2 regions of the Blastococcus deserti genome follow, and region 2 is predicted to be linked to the other one. Evidence: riboswitches for the same ligand, from Rfam matches in the RefSeq annotation. Region 2 holds a riboswitch; the other holds the start of a gene.

Region 1 (7,264 bases), on a different contig from region 2:
TGGAGGGATCGCACCGCCGCACCGTGCTGCCGGCCGGTCGGCGCGGACCAGCGGCGAGCGCCGTGCGGGGCGAGGGACCGATGGCGCCGGCGGAGCTGGCGAGCGAACCGGGAGTCCGTCCGCAGCTGTGAGCGTCAGGCGGGGACGGAGACCCCGACCCCGCCGCGGGTGTGGGCGCCGTAGCGCTCGATCTCCCGCTCCAGGTCCAGCGGGGCGGTCATGGCCGCGCCCTCGGTGACCTCGGGAGTGATCAGGTCGGCGGGCAGCAGCCAGGAGACCTCGAACTCGATGCCGTCCGGGTCCTGGGCGTACAGCGCCTTCGTCGTGGCGTGGTCGGACGCCCCGACCAGCGCACCGGCCTGCAGCAGCGCGTCGCGGATGCGGGCGAGCTCGGCGAGCGTGTCGACCTCCCACGCCAGGTGGTAGAGACCCACCGTGCGGCGGCCCGCCTCCGAGGGGCCGGCCCCGGCGCCGATCTGGAACAACCCGAGGTCGTGGTCGTTGGTCGAGCCCTCGGCCTGCAGGAAGACCGCGGCGCCCGGGATCTCCATCTTCACGCGGAAGCCGAGGACGTCCCGGTAGAACGCGTGGCTGCGGGCGACGTCGCGGACGTACAGGACGGCGTGGTTGAGGCGCTGGACGGGCATGACGGGCTCCTGGCTGTCGGTGTCTCGCTCACCCTGCACCAACTTGCTTGAGAGTTCAAGTATTCCCGCCGAGCGGGTAGTGGGCCGCGATGGACCACTCCCGCGTCCCCGCCGGGCATGCCGGTGCCGGCGCCCGGCGAGCGGATCAGTCAGGAGGCCCTCGACCGCCTCACCACCGGCGTGGCCGCGGGATGCTGATCCCCGACGCGGCGGACTCCTCGATGAAGACGCTGCGGGTCGTGGCGGAGTGAGGGCGGGCGCGGAGTGAGGGCGGGCGCGGAGTGAGGGCGGGGGCGGGGTGAGGGGCGGGGTGATCGAGGGCGTCGACGTCGTCGTCCCGGTCCCACTGCGCTTCCTCCTCCCGCCGCGGGACCGCCACCGCGGCATGCGGCGCATGCGCTTCGACCCCGACGCCACGGTGGGCCACCTGGTGCAGGCGGCCGGCGTGCCGCTGACCGAGGTGGGCGAGCTGCGGCTCAACGGGACACCCGCGACGCACGCGACCCGGGCAGTGGCCGGCGGCCGCATCGAGGTGGCCGAGGCAGCCCGCCCCGAGGTCCTGCCCGCGGGCGGCTTCCTGCTCGACGTCGGACTCGGGACCCTGGCCCGCCGCCTGCGCCTGCTCGGGCTCGACGCCGCCTGGTCCAACGAGGCCGACGACTCCGATCTCGTGGCGCGGGCGCTCGCCGAGGAGCGGGTGCTGCTCACCCAGGACCGGCGCCTGCTGATGCGCCGGGCCCTCGCGCGGGGAGCGCTGGTCCGGGGCAGCCGGCCCGACGGGCAGCTGGCCGACGTCCTCGACCGGTTCGCGCCCCCGGTAGCGCCCCTCACCCGCTGCACCGCCTGCGGTGGCGCCCTGGAGACGGTGCCGAAGCAGGAGGTCGCCCACCGGCTGGAGGCCGGGACCCGCCGGACCTACGAGGACTTCGTCCGGTGCCGGGCGTGCGCGCGGGTGTACTGGCACGGCGCGCACGCCCGCCGGATCGACGCGATGATCCGGAGCGCCACAGGCCGGTGACCGCGAGGGTGTGCACCGGTGCGCAGATCCGGGGCCTGGACCTGCGCACCGGCGCCCAGTGATCAGCCCTCGCGCGAGCGGTCGCGGACGTTGGCCCCCGGGGGCCACGGGTCGGCCCCGGTGTGTCACCCGGTCCGGGCAGGACAGGAGCGCCATCCCACCCGCTCCTCCCCACCGCGAGGCCGCCGTGTACCTGTCGAAGACCGAGGCCGCCGTCCTGCCGACCACGCTGGTCACAGCCCGCACCGCTCCGCTGCGGGCGCCCGGCCCGTCCGAGCCGCGCCGGCGTATCTGGCCGCTGCTGGGACCGGCCTTCGTGGCCGCCGTCGCCTACGTGGACCCGGGCAACTTCGCCACCAACTTCTCCGGGGGCGCCGCCTTCGGCTACACGCTGCTCTGGGTGATCGTCGCGGCCAACCTCATGGCGATGCTGATCCAGTCGCTCACCGCCAAGCTGGGGCTGGCCACCGGGCGGGACCTGGCCACCCTCTGCCGCGAACGGCTGCCCCGCCCTGTGACGTGGGGGCTGTGGGTGCAGGCCGAGGCGGTGGCGATCGCCACCGACCTGGCGGAGATCGTCGGCGGCGCCGTCGCGCTGAACCTGCTCTTCGGGGTGCCCCTGCCGATCGGCGGCGCCATCACCGCCGTCGTCGCGTTCGTCCTGCTGGGCGCACAGTCGCGCGGGCACCGGCCGTTCGAGCGGGTGATCACCGGCCTCCTGCTCGTCGTCGGCCTCGGGTTCGGGTACACCCTGATCGGCTCCGGCGTGGACCCGGGCGGGCTCGCCGGCGGGATGGTCCCCTCCTTCGACGGCGCCGACAGCGTCGTCCTGGCCACCGGCATCCTCGGCGCCACGGTCATGCCGCACGTCATCTACGTGCACTCCGCGCTCACCCCCGGCCGGTACGGCGACGTCGTCACCGCCGGGCGCACCGCGCAGGGACGACGTCGGCTGCTGCGGGCCCAGCGGCTCGACGTGCTCCTCGCGATGGGACTGGCCGGGCTGGTGAACGCCGCCATGCTGATCATCGCCGCGCAGCTGTTCACCGGCGGCCACCAGGCCGAGTCCCTCGAGGCCGTGCACGCCGGTCTGGGCGACCAGCTGGGCACCGGCGCGGCGATCGCCTTCGCCGTGGCCCTGCTCGCCTCGGGCTTCGCGTCCTCGTCGGTGGGGACGCACGCCGGTCAGGTGGTCATGGCCGGCTTCCTGCGCCGGCACATCCCCGTCGTGACGCGTCGGCTGATCACCCTGGCGCCGGCGCTGGCCGTCCTGGTCCTCGGCGGCGACCCGACGACGGCGCTGGTGTGGTCGCAGGTGGTGCTCTCGTTCGGGATCCCGTTCGCGCTCGTGCCGCTGCTGTGGCTGACCAGCCGCCGCGACCTGATGGCCGGCTGGGTCAACCGTTGGATCACCACCGTCGCGGGCAGCGTGGTGGCAGTGCTGATCATCGCGCTCAACGCCCACCTGCTGCTCGGACTCGCGCTGCGGTGAGCGCCGGCTCCCCGACGATCACGGCGCGACGACCACTGCTGGGCGGTCGCGGCTGGTCGCGGCGCCATGATCGCGGGAGGTCTAGAGTGGGCGGCACAACCGAACACACAGCAGGGGAGCGCTTCGGCGCTGAGAGTGCGGGATCCCGCAGACCCTCGAACCTGATCCGGGTCATGCCGGCGCAGGGAGTCTGGAGGAAATCATGGCCGAGCAGGCCGTCCGTCCGTCGTCCGCTGCTCCCGTCGGGGAGCGGAGCAACCGCTGGCGCACCGTCGACATCGTCGTCACCGCTGTCCTCGGCGCCGCCTTCGGCGTGGTCTTCTGGGCCTGGGGCCTGTTGTGGGCCGGCACTGGGGCGGCCTTCGCCGGCTTCCCGCCGGCCCAGGCCTTCATGTACGGCGTGTGGCTCATCCCCGCCGTCCTGGCACCGCTGGTGGTGCGCAAGCCAGGGGCGGGCCTGTTCGCCGAGCTCGTCGCCGCGATCGTCTCGGCCCTGCTGGGCTCGGCCTGGGGGACGACGACGATCGTCTACGGCCTGCTGCAGGGCCTGGCCGGCGACGCGGGGTTCGCGGCCTTCGGGTACCGCCGCTTCGGCTGGCCGCAGGCCCTGCTCTCCGCGGCACTCGCCGGCGCGACCGCGGCCGTGCTGGACCTCGTCTACTACTACCCCGACTGGACCGTGGGGTGGAAGGCCGTGTATCTCGCGCTGGTGGTCGCCAGCACCGCCGTCGTCGCCGGGCTGGGCAGCCTGGCCCTCACCCGGGCGCTGGCGGCCAGCGGTGCGCTGTCGTCCTTCGCGTCCGGCCGCACCCGGGTCTGAGGGCGGGCATGGACCCCGCGGGGGTCCGGCTCGCCGGCTGGGGGTTCCGCCACGCCACCCGGCGGGCCTGGGCGGTGCGGGACGTCGACCTCGAGATCGGCGCCGGTGAGCGGGTCCTGCTCACCGGGTCGTCGGGATCGGGCAAGTCCACGCTCCTGCGGGCGCTGGGCGGGCTGCTGACACCGGAGAGCGGCGACGCCACCGGAGAGCTGAGCGTCGACGGCGCGCCCCCCGGCCGCCGCAGGGACCGGGTGGGCATGGTCTTCCAGGAGCCGGACTCCCAGCTGGTGATGACCCGCAGCGGGGACGACGTCGCGTTCGGGCTGGAGAACGCCGGCACGCCTCCGGAGCGGATCTGGCCGGCGGTCGACGCCGCGCTCGACGCGGTGGGCTTCGACCTCGGCCGCGACCGGCCCACCGCGGCCCTGTCGGGGGGCCAGAAGCAGCGGCTGGTGCTGGCCGGGGCCCTCGCTCCCCGCCCGGGGCTGCTCCTGCTCGACGAGCCGACGGCCCAGCTCGATCCCGAGGGCGCGGACCTGGTGCGGACGGCGGTCGTGCGGGCCGTCGCCGACCGCTCCACGACGCTGGTGGTGGTCGACCACGACGTCGAGTCCTGGCTCCCCCTCGTCGACCGGGTGGTGGAACTGCTGCCGTCTGGCGGGCTGGTCGAGCACGGGCCGGGCTGGGCACCGGCTCCCCTGCGGTTCCCCGCCCGCCGGCCCCTGCCCGTCGGCCCGCTCCTCCTGGCGGCCGAGGAGGCCGGCTACACCCACCGGGGCTCTCCCACGCCCGCCCTGCTCCCCACCGACGTCGGCCTGCACGCGGGCCGCACCCTGGCCGTGACCGGGCCCAACGGCACCGGCAAGTCCACGCTGGCCCTCCTGCTGGCCGGCCTGCGCGCGCCGACGACAGGACGTGTGGTCGCCACCCCGGCGCTCTGCGCGGGCCTCCGGCGGCCGGCGCACCCGCCGTCCCGGTGGCGGGCCGCCGAACTGGTGACGCGGATCGGCACGGTCTTCCAGCAGCCCGAGCACCAGTTCCTCACCGCCCGGGTGCGCGATGAGCTGTCGCTCGGCCCGCTGAGGTCGGGTGCCGGCGACACCGCGGCCGCCCGGCTGGCCGACGAGCTGCTGGAGCGGCTCGGCCTCGGCGACCTGGCCGAGGCCCATCCCTTCACCCTGTCGGGCGGGCAGCAGCGACGGCTCTCCGTGGCGACCGCGCTGGCCACCCGCCCCCGGGTCCTGGTGCTCGACGAGCCCACCTTCGGCCAGGACCGGGACACCTGGGCCGAGCTCGTGGCGATCCTCGCCGAGCAGCAGGACGGCGAGCGGTCCCTCTGCGTCGTCACCCACGACGCCGCGGTGGTGACGGCTCTGGCCGACGAGGTCCTGCACCTGGGTCTGCCGGTGGCGGTCCCATGAGCCTGCCGCTCGCCCTGGGCCCGGCCCGGCCGGTGCCGCTGTCGGTGATCAACCCGGTCGCCCAGCTGACGGCGATCGCGATCCTCACCGCGGTGCTCCTGGTCAGCGGCGACCTGGTGACGCCGGGCGTCGTGCTCGCCGCCGAGCTGGCGCTCCTGCCGGCCGCGGGGCTGACCTCGCCCGCGGAGGTGCTCCGCCGCACCTGGCCGCTGCTCGCGAGCGCCGCTGGCGTCGCCTGGGTCAACGTCGCCTTCGGCTCCCTGACGGGCACCGACGCCTGGCTCAGCGGCCTCACGTGGGGTCTGCGAGTGATCGCGCTCGCCCTTCCGGGCATCCTGCTGGTCGCCGCCACCGATCCGGTCCGGCTCGCCGACGCCCTCACCGTGCACTGGCGGGTGCCGACCCGGTTCGCCTACGGGGCGCTTGCCGCGCTGCGGCTGGTCCCGCTGCTGGCCACCGAGTGGGAGACCATCCGGCTCGCCCGCCGCGCCCGGGGCGTGGACGCCGGGGGGAACCCGGTCGCGCAGCTGCGGCTGTTCGCCGGTACCGCTTTCGCGCTGCTGGTCGGCGCCGTCCGGCGCGGCACCCGCCTGGCGACGGCGATGGACGCCCGCGGCTTCGACTCCGGCATCCCCCGCACCAACGCCCGCGGATCGTCGTTGCACCCGCGCGACACCTGGTTCGTCGTCGGGACCGCCGCCGTGTGCGCAGCGGCCGTGACCCTGAGCGTGCTGACCGGCGCCTGGAACCCCGTCCTCGGCTGATCGCCCGCGGCCGGCGCTACGGTGCGCCGGTGAGCTCGACCCGGTACGTCGCCCTGCTGCGCGGCATCAACCTCGGCCGCGCCCGCCAGGTGGACATGCCGCGGCTGCGCGAGGTCCTCACCGATCGGGGGCACGCGAACGTGCGCACCCATCTGCGCAGCGGGAACGTCGTGCTCGACAGCCCGCTCGGCGAGGCAGAGCTGGCCGCGGACCTCACCGCGACCATCGAGGCGGAGTTCGGTCTCGCCGTCCCGGTCGTGGTCCGCACCGGGGCCGAGATGGGCGCGATCGTGGCCGGCGACCCGTTCGCCACCGTCGCCACCGACCCGGCCCGGTACCTGGTCACGTTCATGGCCGATCCCCCCGACCCCGCCCGGGTCGACGCCCTGCCCCCGGTGGAGGGCGGTGGCGAGTACCTGGTCCGCGGCCGCGAGCTGTACCTGTGGCTCCCCGACGGTATCCAGGGGACGCCGCTGGCCTCCTGGAAGTGGGACACGCTGCTCGGCCGGCCGGGGACCTCCCGGAACTGGAACACCGTCACGAAGCTCGCCGAACTGGCCGGCTGAGGAGAGTTCCCACCCGGGAGTGACACGCGTCGCAACAGGTTTGGCCGGGTCCGCGTCGGCCCATACGCAGGTGTTGGCCTGCGACCGCGCAGGCTGCACACGGCACGGCCGCACGAGGCAAGGGGATCAGCGCGTGACAGGGCAGGCGGCCGGGCCGGTCTGGCCGTCGGCGTCACCGCCACCGGCCGCTCCGGCGCTGTCCTGGCACCTCCGGGACGTCACCGAGCTGCCGGGCGTGCGCGCCCAGCTGCGCCGGCACGCCGCGGCCCACCCGGCCGGGGCGGACGACGACACGGCCGGCGACCTCCGCGACCAGCTGGTCCTCGCCCTGGACGAGATGGCCTCCAACGCCCTGCGCCACGGGGGCGGGCGGGTTCACGCCGCGGTGCGCGTCACCCCCGACGCCTACCTGATCGAGGTCTCCGACGAGGCCGCCACCGTGCCCCCGTCGCCGGCCGTCGGCCGCGACCCCAGCGAGGGCGGCCTCGGCCTCTACCTCATCGCGGAGATGGCCACCGCCCACGGCTGGTACGTCC
Region 2 (7,264 bases):
CTTCCTGCTGCTGCTGTTGTTCGGGTTCGCGCTCATCTGGCTCGGCATCTGGGTCGGCTCGCTCATGCGGACCGTCGAGGCCGTGCAGGGCTTCATGTTCACGGTCATGTTCCCGCTGACGTTCGTCGCCAACACCTTCGCGCCGCCGGAGAGCATGCCCGCGTGGCTGCGCGCCATCGCGGAGTGGAACCCGGTGTCGGCCCTCACCCAGGCCTGCCGGGAGCTGTGGGGCAACGGCCTGCCCGCCCCGGCGGACGCCGCGTGGCCCCTGCAGCACCCGGTCGCCGTGTCGATCGCCTGGTCGCTGGCGCTCACCGCGATCTTCGCGCCGCTCGCCGTCGCGGCGTTCCGCCGCCGCTCCCGCGACTGACCAGCTTGGTTCCGCGGCACGGGGTGCTCGGGGGCTACCGGGCTCAGCGGGCCTCGACCCGCTCCAGGAAGAGGCGGAGCGTGGTCAGGAAGATCTCGGGCTGCTCCGAGTGCACCCAGTGTCCGGCGTTCTTGATGCGGACCAGCCGGGTGGCGGGGAAGAGGGCGTCCATGTGCGGCCGGTCGCGGTCGAGCACGTAGCTGGAGTTCGCCCCGGCCACCCACAGCACCGGCCCGTCGTAGGTGGCTCCCGGCGGCGGCTCGGGGAAGCCGCGCAGCTCCTCGAGGTCGCGCTCCAGCAGCTCCAGGTTCAGCCGCCAGCGCCATCCGGGGGCGGGCCGCCCTTCCTGGTCGCTCAGCCCCTCGCGGACCAGGCTCTGCAGCAGGAAGCTGCGCACCATCCGGCTGGGGACGGCCTCCTTCAGCGCCGCGTCGGCGTCCTCGCGGGTCCTCAGCCGGTCGAGGTCCATCGCCCGCATCGCCTGGATGTACGCGGCGAACGGCGAGGCCTCCTCGTCCGGGTCGTCCGTGCGCCCTCCCTGCAGCGGGTACTCGACGGGGGCGATGTCCACGACGACCAGCGCCCGGAGCAGTTCGGGCCGGCGCAGGGCGAGCTGCATCGCCACCTTGCCGCCCATCGAGTGCCCGACCAGGGTCACCGGCTCACCCAGCTGCTCGAGCTCGGCGGCCAGCATCCGCACCATGTCGAGATAGTCGACCCGTTCCGTCCACGGCGAGTGCCCGTGGTTGGGGAGGTCGACCAGGGTGACGCGGTGGCCGTCGGCCATACCCTTGGCGATCGTCGTCCAGTTCTTGCCCTGGCCGAAGAGCCCGTGGACGAAGACGACCCGCGGCCCGGACTCCCCCAGGGTGCGCGACGCCAGGCGCTCGTCGTTGCCGGCGTCCTCGGTCACCCGGCGATTCCATCAGACGTTCCGCCGGTGCCGCCGCTTACGGTGCCCGGGACGAGGGGGAGGGACATGCCCGGACGACGGCGGCGCAGCACGCGAAGCGCCGGCACGACCAGCCGCAGCACGACCGCGAACAAGACCACCCGCGCCACGACCCGCCGCCGGTCCACCGCGGCGGCGTCGAAGCGGCCCGCGAAGGCCGCTCCCGAGGTGCCCACGGCGGGTCCGGGCGAGCGGGTGTGGGTCCTGGCGGTGCCGTTCCGGGCGCCGGCCCCCGGCGCCGTCTGGCACGCCGGCCTGCAGGCCCACGTGTGGGTGGGGCCCGAGCTCCCGCCGGAGCTGGCGCCCTACGACCCGCCGCCGTACACGCTCGAGCGCTTCCTCGAGGACGAGGTCAACGAGAAGCCACGGCCGGTGCCGCTCGCCCGGCCGCTGACGCCCCGCGACCAGCAGTGCGACGGCGCCGACGTGATCGCGGCGCACGCGGCGGCCGGGGGCCGGGTGTTCCTGCTCGGCGACGACCCCGGGGTGGGCAAGACGGGGACGGCGATCCTCGCGGTCAAGGCGGTCGCCGAGCAGCGCCACGTGCGGACCGTCCTGGTGGTCGCCGACCGCCCCGCGGCGATCACCATCCCGCACTGGACCCGCTCGATCGCCGGGTTCGGTGACGGCGGCCTGCGCTGGTGCGTTACCACCTGGGACCGGCTCGGGAAGGTCGCGAAACTCCGGTTCGACGTCGTCGTCGCCGACGAGGCCCACATGGTGCGGCACACCACGACGCAGCGCTGGAAGCACTGGAAGGCGGTGTCGGGCGCCGGCCGGGGGAAGGACGCCCCGTTCGTGCTGGCCGCCACCGCCACCCCGGCGCACACGCCGCTGGAGCTGCCGTACCTGGCCCCGGAGTTCGCCGTCCGGCACGGGGAGCCGGTCCGCGAGTGGGCCGACCTGCCGAAGCAGCTCGCCGCGCACGGGTTCCACGTGGAACGTGGCCGCTACGGGTGGCAGTGGACCGACGACCCCGACCAGCGGCGCGCTGACCTAACCAGGCTGCAGTCGTGGCTGACAGCTGCCGACCCGCCCGGCACGCTGCACCGGGGTGCGCCCTGGGGGCCGGTCTCGGTGAGCGGGACGCCGGTGGCGCTGACCCCCGCGGAGCGGGCGGCCTACGACTCGGAGTGGTCGGAGTTCCGCGCGGAGATGCGGCTGGCGCGCACGGCACGCCAGGGCGCCCGCGGGCGGGCGGCGCTGCTGCGGTTCCGGCAGAAGGCCGGGCTGATCCGGGTCCAGGCCACGGTCGACTGGGTGAAGGCCCAGGTGGAGGCCGAGCGGCAGGTCGCGGTGTCGGTCGAGTTCGTCGAGACGGCCGCCGATCCGATCCGGGAGGCCCTGCTCGACGCGGGGATCCCGGTGGCCGGCATCTACGGGCGCGACCGGTTCGACCATGGCCTCGGTGATCCGGAGCGCGAGCGGTTGCGGTTCCAGCGGGGCGAGGCCCGGGTCTGCGTCTTCACGGTCACCGCGTCGATCTCGCTGCACGCCGGCGAGCTCCTGCCCGACGGACGCCCCGCCTCGGAGACGCCACGGGTCGGGCTGTTCCACCAGCCCCGCTTCTCCGGCATCCAGGCCCGGCAGGTCACCGGCCGCACCCACCGGGACGGGCGGACCTCGCCGTGGCGGATCGCGTTCGCCGAGGACACGGTCGAGGAGCAGGTCGCCCGCGTCATGGTCGAACGGCTCGCGGTCAGCGGCTCGGCCGCCGGGGCCGACACGTCGTCCCTGCGCGAGATCGCCGAGCTGCTCGACGCCGACTGGCTGCCGGCGGCCGCACTCACCGACGACTGACCCGGTCATCAGGGCCGGAGCACCGCCCGGCCGACGACACGGCCGGCGCGCAGCTCCTCGAGCACGCGCGGGCCGTCGTCCAGGGCGTGCTCGGTGACCGTCGTCTGCAGCCGGCCGCGCGCGGCGAGGTCGAGGGCCGCCACGAGCTCGGAGCGGCGGTTGCCGACCGACGTCACGATCCGCTGCTCGGGGACCACGAGGCCGAGCGGGTTGATCTCGACGGTGTCGAAGCTGTAGCCGACGTAGACCAGGGTTCCCCGCTTGCCCAGGCAGGCCAGTGCGGCGGCGCCGGTCTCCCGGGTGCCGACCAGGTCGAAGACCACGTCGGCGCCGGCGCGGCCGGTGGCCTCCCGGACGGCGGTCGCGACGTCCCCGGTCCCGTCGACCGTCACGTCGGCGCCCAGCTTCCGGGCGAGGCGGAGGCGGTGCGGGTTCCGGGCGACCGCCACCGGCCGCGCCCCCACCTCCCGCAGCACCTGGACCAGGGCCAGGCCGACGCCACCGGTTCCGTAGACGACGGCGGTGGATCCGGGACGGACGGCCGCCACGTCCACCGCGTGCAGTGCCGTGGTGGCGCTGCAGCACAGGGTGGCCGCGGACGGCAGGTCGAGCGTCTCGGGCACGCGGACCGCGGCCGAGGCGGGCACCACGACCTGCTCGGCGAACCCGCCGTCGGTGGCGAAGGCCAGGAAGCCGAGGGGCGCGTCGCACAGGTGGTCGTCGCCGGCGAGGCACGAGCGGCACCGATGGCAGGCGTGCAGGTAGTGGACGGCGACGCGGTCTCCCACTGCGACGTCATCCACCTCGTCGCCGACCTCGGCGATCACGCCGGCCACCTCGTGGCCCAGCGTGATGGGCGCTCGTGCCGGGGTCAGCAGCCCGTCCAGGAAGTGCAGCTCGGTCCCGCACACCCCCGCGGCCGCGACGTCGATCAGCACGTCCCCGGGCCCGGGGCGAGGCGAGGGGACGTCCTCGACCACCGCCGGCCGTCCCGCTCCGTGGAAACGCACAGCACGCACAACTGCCTCCCTACGCCGGCATGACCCGGACAGGTTCCAACGGTCGGCGGCTGCAGCCGCCCTCTCAGCCCGTTTCGACGGGCTCCCGCGTACGGACGGCACGGTAGCCGGTCGCCGTGGTCCTCGCCCGGGGCCGCCCGGCCACCCGACTCCTGTTAGGTTCGCTGCGTACGTGGCACGGGGTGTCCCTCCAGGGACTGAGAACAGACCCGTCGAACCTGCTCCAGTTCGCACTGGCGAAGGGATGTCACCGGCGTGGAAGCCGTCGATCTCCGCGCTGCCCGTGAGGCAGTGCGCACGAACGCACCCCTGGTGCACTGCCTGACCAACACGGTCGTGCAGTCGATCACCGCCAACGCGCTGCTCGCCGCCGGTGCGGCGCCGGCCATGGTGGACGCACCGGAGGAAGCCGGCGACTTCGCCGTCGTGGCCTCCGCCGTGCTGGTCAACGTGGGCACCGTCCACCGCCGCACCGCCGAGGCGATGCGGCTGGCGGCACGGTCGGCCTGGACGGCCGGCACTCCCTGGGTCCTCGACCCGGTCGCCGTCGGCGGCCTGGCCTATCGGACGGAGCTGGCTGCCGACCTGGTGGCGCTGCGCCCCACCGTGGTTCGCGGCAACGCGTCCGAGGTGATGGCGCTCGCCGGTGCCGGCGGAGGCGGACGGGGCGTCGACAGCACCGCTGCCACCGATGACGCGGTCACCGCAGCAGCGGAACTGGCCGGCCGCACCGGTGGCGTGGTCGCGGTGAGCGGCGAGGTCGACCTGATCACCGACGGACGGCGGACGGTGCGCGTGGGCGGCGGGTCGGTGCTGCTCACCCGGACGACCGGGGCCGGCTGCGCGCTCGGCGCCCTGGTGGCGGCCTACCTCGCCGTCACCGACGACCCCCTCGCCGGTGCCGTCGCCGCGCACGCCCACGTCGCGCTGGCCGCGGAGCGGGCGGCCGCCGCCGCCGCGGGGCCCGGCACGTTCGCCGTCGCGTGGCTCGACGCCCTCGACGGGGTGGACGGGGACGCCGTGGCCGGCGCCGACCTGCGTGCGGAAGACGTCCGGGGCGCCGGATGAGGCGGCCGTTCGACCCGACGCTCTACCTGGTCACCGACACCGAGCTCTGCCGGCCCCGGCCGGTGGCCGACGTCGTCAAGGCCGCGGTGGCCGGCGGGGTGACCGCCGTACAGGTACGTGACAAGGGCGCCTCCCGGCGGGAGTTGCTGGCCCTGACGGGCGCCGTGCAGGCGTCACTCGCCGGCCGCCCCGACGTGGCGGTCGTCGTCAACGACGCCGTGGACGTCGCCCTGCTGGCCGGCGCGAACGGCATCCACGTCGGCCAGGGGGACCTTGCCGTCGCCGAGGTCCGGGCGCTGATCGGCCCCCACCCGTGGCTGGGCCTGTCGGTGGAGAGCGCGGCCGATCTGGACGCGGCGCTGCGGCTGCCCGCAGGCACCGTCGACGTGGTCGGCCTCAGCCCGGTGTGGGCCACGCCGACCAAGCCCGAGGCCGGCCCCGGACTGGGGACCGCGGCCGTCCGGAGCCTGGCCTCCGCGGCCCGGGCCGGCGGGCTGACCAGCGTGGCCATCGGGGGGATCACCGTCGACCGGGCGGCGGAGGTCGCTGCCGCCGGTGTCGACGGGCTGTGCGTCGTCTCCGCCGTCTGCGCTGCCGCCGACCCCACGGCCGCGGCCCGGGAACTGCGGTCGGAGATCCGCCGTGGCCGCCTGGCGGAGCTCGCGCGGTGACCGCCGGACGCACGCCCACGGCCCTCTCCGTGGCCGGCAGCGATCCCAGCGGGGGTGCCGGCATCCAGGCCGACCTGAAGACCTTCAGCGCCCTCGGCGCCTACGGCACCGCCGTGCTCACCGCGCTCACCGCGCAGAGCACCCGCGGCGTCACCGGCGTTCATCCCGTCCCGGCGGCGTTCGTGGGACTGCAGTTGCGCACGCTGCTCGACGACGTCGAGGTCCACGCCACCAAGCTGGGCATGCTGGGCACCGCGGACGTGGTGCGGGAGGTCGCCGCCGTGCTCGCCGAACGTCGCCCCGGGCCCGTGGTCTGCGACCCGGTGATGGTGGCGACCAGCGGCGACCGGTTGATCGACGAGGAGGCGGTGGCCGCCGTCCGTACCGATCTGCTGCCGGTCGCCGACCTGATCACCCCGAACGTGCCCGAGGCCGCGGCGCTGCTCGAGGTGGAGCCGTCGACCGAAGCGGATGACCTGACCGACCAGGCCCGCGCCCTGCTGGAGTTCGGCCCCGGAGCCGTGCTGCTCAAGGGCGGCCACCTGGGCGGGGACGAGAGCGTGGACGTGCTGGCGACCGCCGGGGGCGTGTGGACCACCCGCCGTCCCCGGGTGGCGACGACCGCGACGCACGGGACGGGGTGCACGCTCTCCTCGGCGATCGCCGCGCTCGCCGCCCGGTCCGGAGGCGGAGACTGGTTGCCCCTGGTCGAGCAGGCCCGCGACTACCTCCAGCGCGCGCTGGAGGGTGGCGGGAGTCTGGGCGTCGGCTCGGGGCACGGCCCGGTCCACCACTTCGCGGGGGTGTGGCCGGACTGATCGGAGGTGCCGCGGAGGCGCGGATCCCGCGCCTCGGCCTCGACCCCTCGCCACGGCGGGCGGCCACCGAGACGAGCCCTCGCTCCGGAGCCTGCGGTCAGCCGAGCCGTCGCGTCACCCGGTCGCGTCCGGGCCCGGAGAGCTCATCGGCCACCACACCGCGTCCCGCCACGGCCAGCAGCAGGGCCTCACCCGTCCCGCGGACCTCGGGTCCCCGCCCGAAGCTCCAGTCGATGTCGGTCGCCACCAGCCGCACATCGCGGACGCGCACGACGCCGCGCAGCACCGGACTGAACAGCGCGGTGCGCAGGGCCGGCAGGAGACGCTCGGCGGGGATGTGCCGGGGCTCGCCGAGGGGACGGCGGATGTCCTGCTGGTGGATCATCACATCGGTCAGGCCGATCGCTCCGCCCAGCCCAGCCGTCAGCCCGCTCGGGGTGAGGTGTGCCCGCAGCAGGTCGACCAGCTCGGCCGGGGTGCGCACCGTGTAGTCCCGCAGACCGACGGCGTTGACCCGGTCGACGAGGAACAGGCCGCGAGCGAAGCGTGCCGCCAGCTGCCGCGGG

What was found. A riboswitch is a leader RNA that binds a small molecule or an ion and turns the genes downstream of it on or off. The one in region 2 is predicted to bind thiamine pyrophosphate.
Region 1: another riboswitch for thiamine pyrophosphate. It lies ahead of ACFSHS_RS04740 (ECF transporter S component); the one in region 2 lies ahead of thiM (hydroxyethylthiazole kinase).

What each region holds. Positions count from the first base shown of each region.
Region 1 covers NZ_JBHUHP010000003.1:64,653-71,916, forward strand. Annotated here, with positions in the region: gene ACFSHS_RS04720 (acetate uptake transporter family protein) at 1-131, shown strand, start outside; gene ACFSHS_RS04725 (VOC family protein) at 135-647, opposite strand; gene ACFSHS_RS04730 (Mut7-C RNAse domain-containing protein) at 958-1,665, shown strand; gene ACFSHS_RS04735 (Nramp family divalent metal transporter) at 1,853-3,157, shown strand; TPP riboswitch at 3,260-3,363, shown strand; gene ACFSHS_RS04740 (ECF transporter S component) at 3,360-3,977, shown strand; gene ACFSHS_RS04745 (ABC transporter ATP-binding protein) at 3,986-5,398, shown strand; gene ACFSHS_RS04750 (energy-coupling factor transporter transmembrane component T family protein) at 5,395-6,162, shown strand; gene ACFSHS_RS04755 (DUF1697 domain-containing protein) at 6,192-6,728, shown strand; gene ACFSHS_RS04760 (ATP-binding protein) at 6,862-7,264, shown strand, end outside.
Region 2 covers NZ_JBHUHP010000011.1:111,576-118,839, reverse strand. Annotated here, with positions in the region: gene ACFSHS_RS13565 (ABC transporter permease) at 1-370, shown strand, start outside; gene ACFSHS_RS13560 (alpha/beta fold hydrolase) at 414-1,283, opposite strand; gene ACFSHS_RS13555 (DEAD/DEAH box helicase) at 1,350-3,122, shown strand; gene ACFSHS_RS13550 (alcohol dehydrogenase catalytic domain-containing protein) at 3,131-4,141, opposite strand; TPP riboswitch at 4,132-4,240, opposite strand; TPP riboswitch at 4,310-4,403, shown strand; gene thiM (hydroxyethylthiazole kinase) at 4,397-5,209, shown strand; gene thiE (thiamine phosphate synthase) at 5,206-5,880, shown strand; gene thiD (bifunctional hydroxymethylpyrimidine kinase/phosphomethylpyrimidine kinase) at 5,877-6,698, shown strand; gene ACFSHS_RS13530 (maleylpyruvate isomerase family mycothiol-dependent enzyme) at 6,796-7,264, opposite strand, start outside.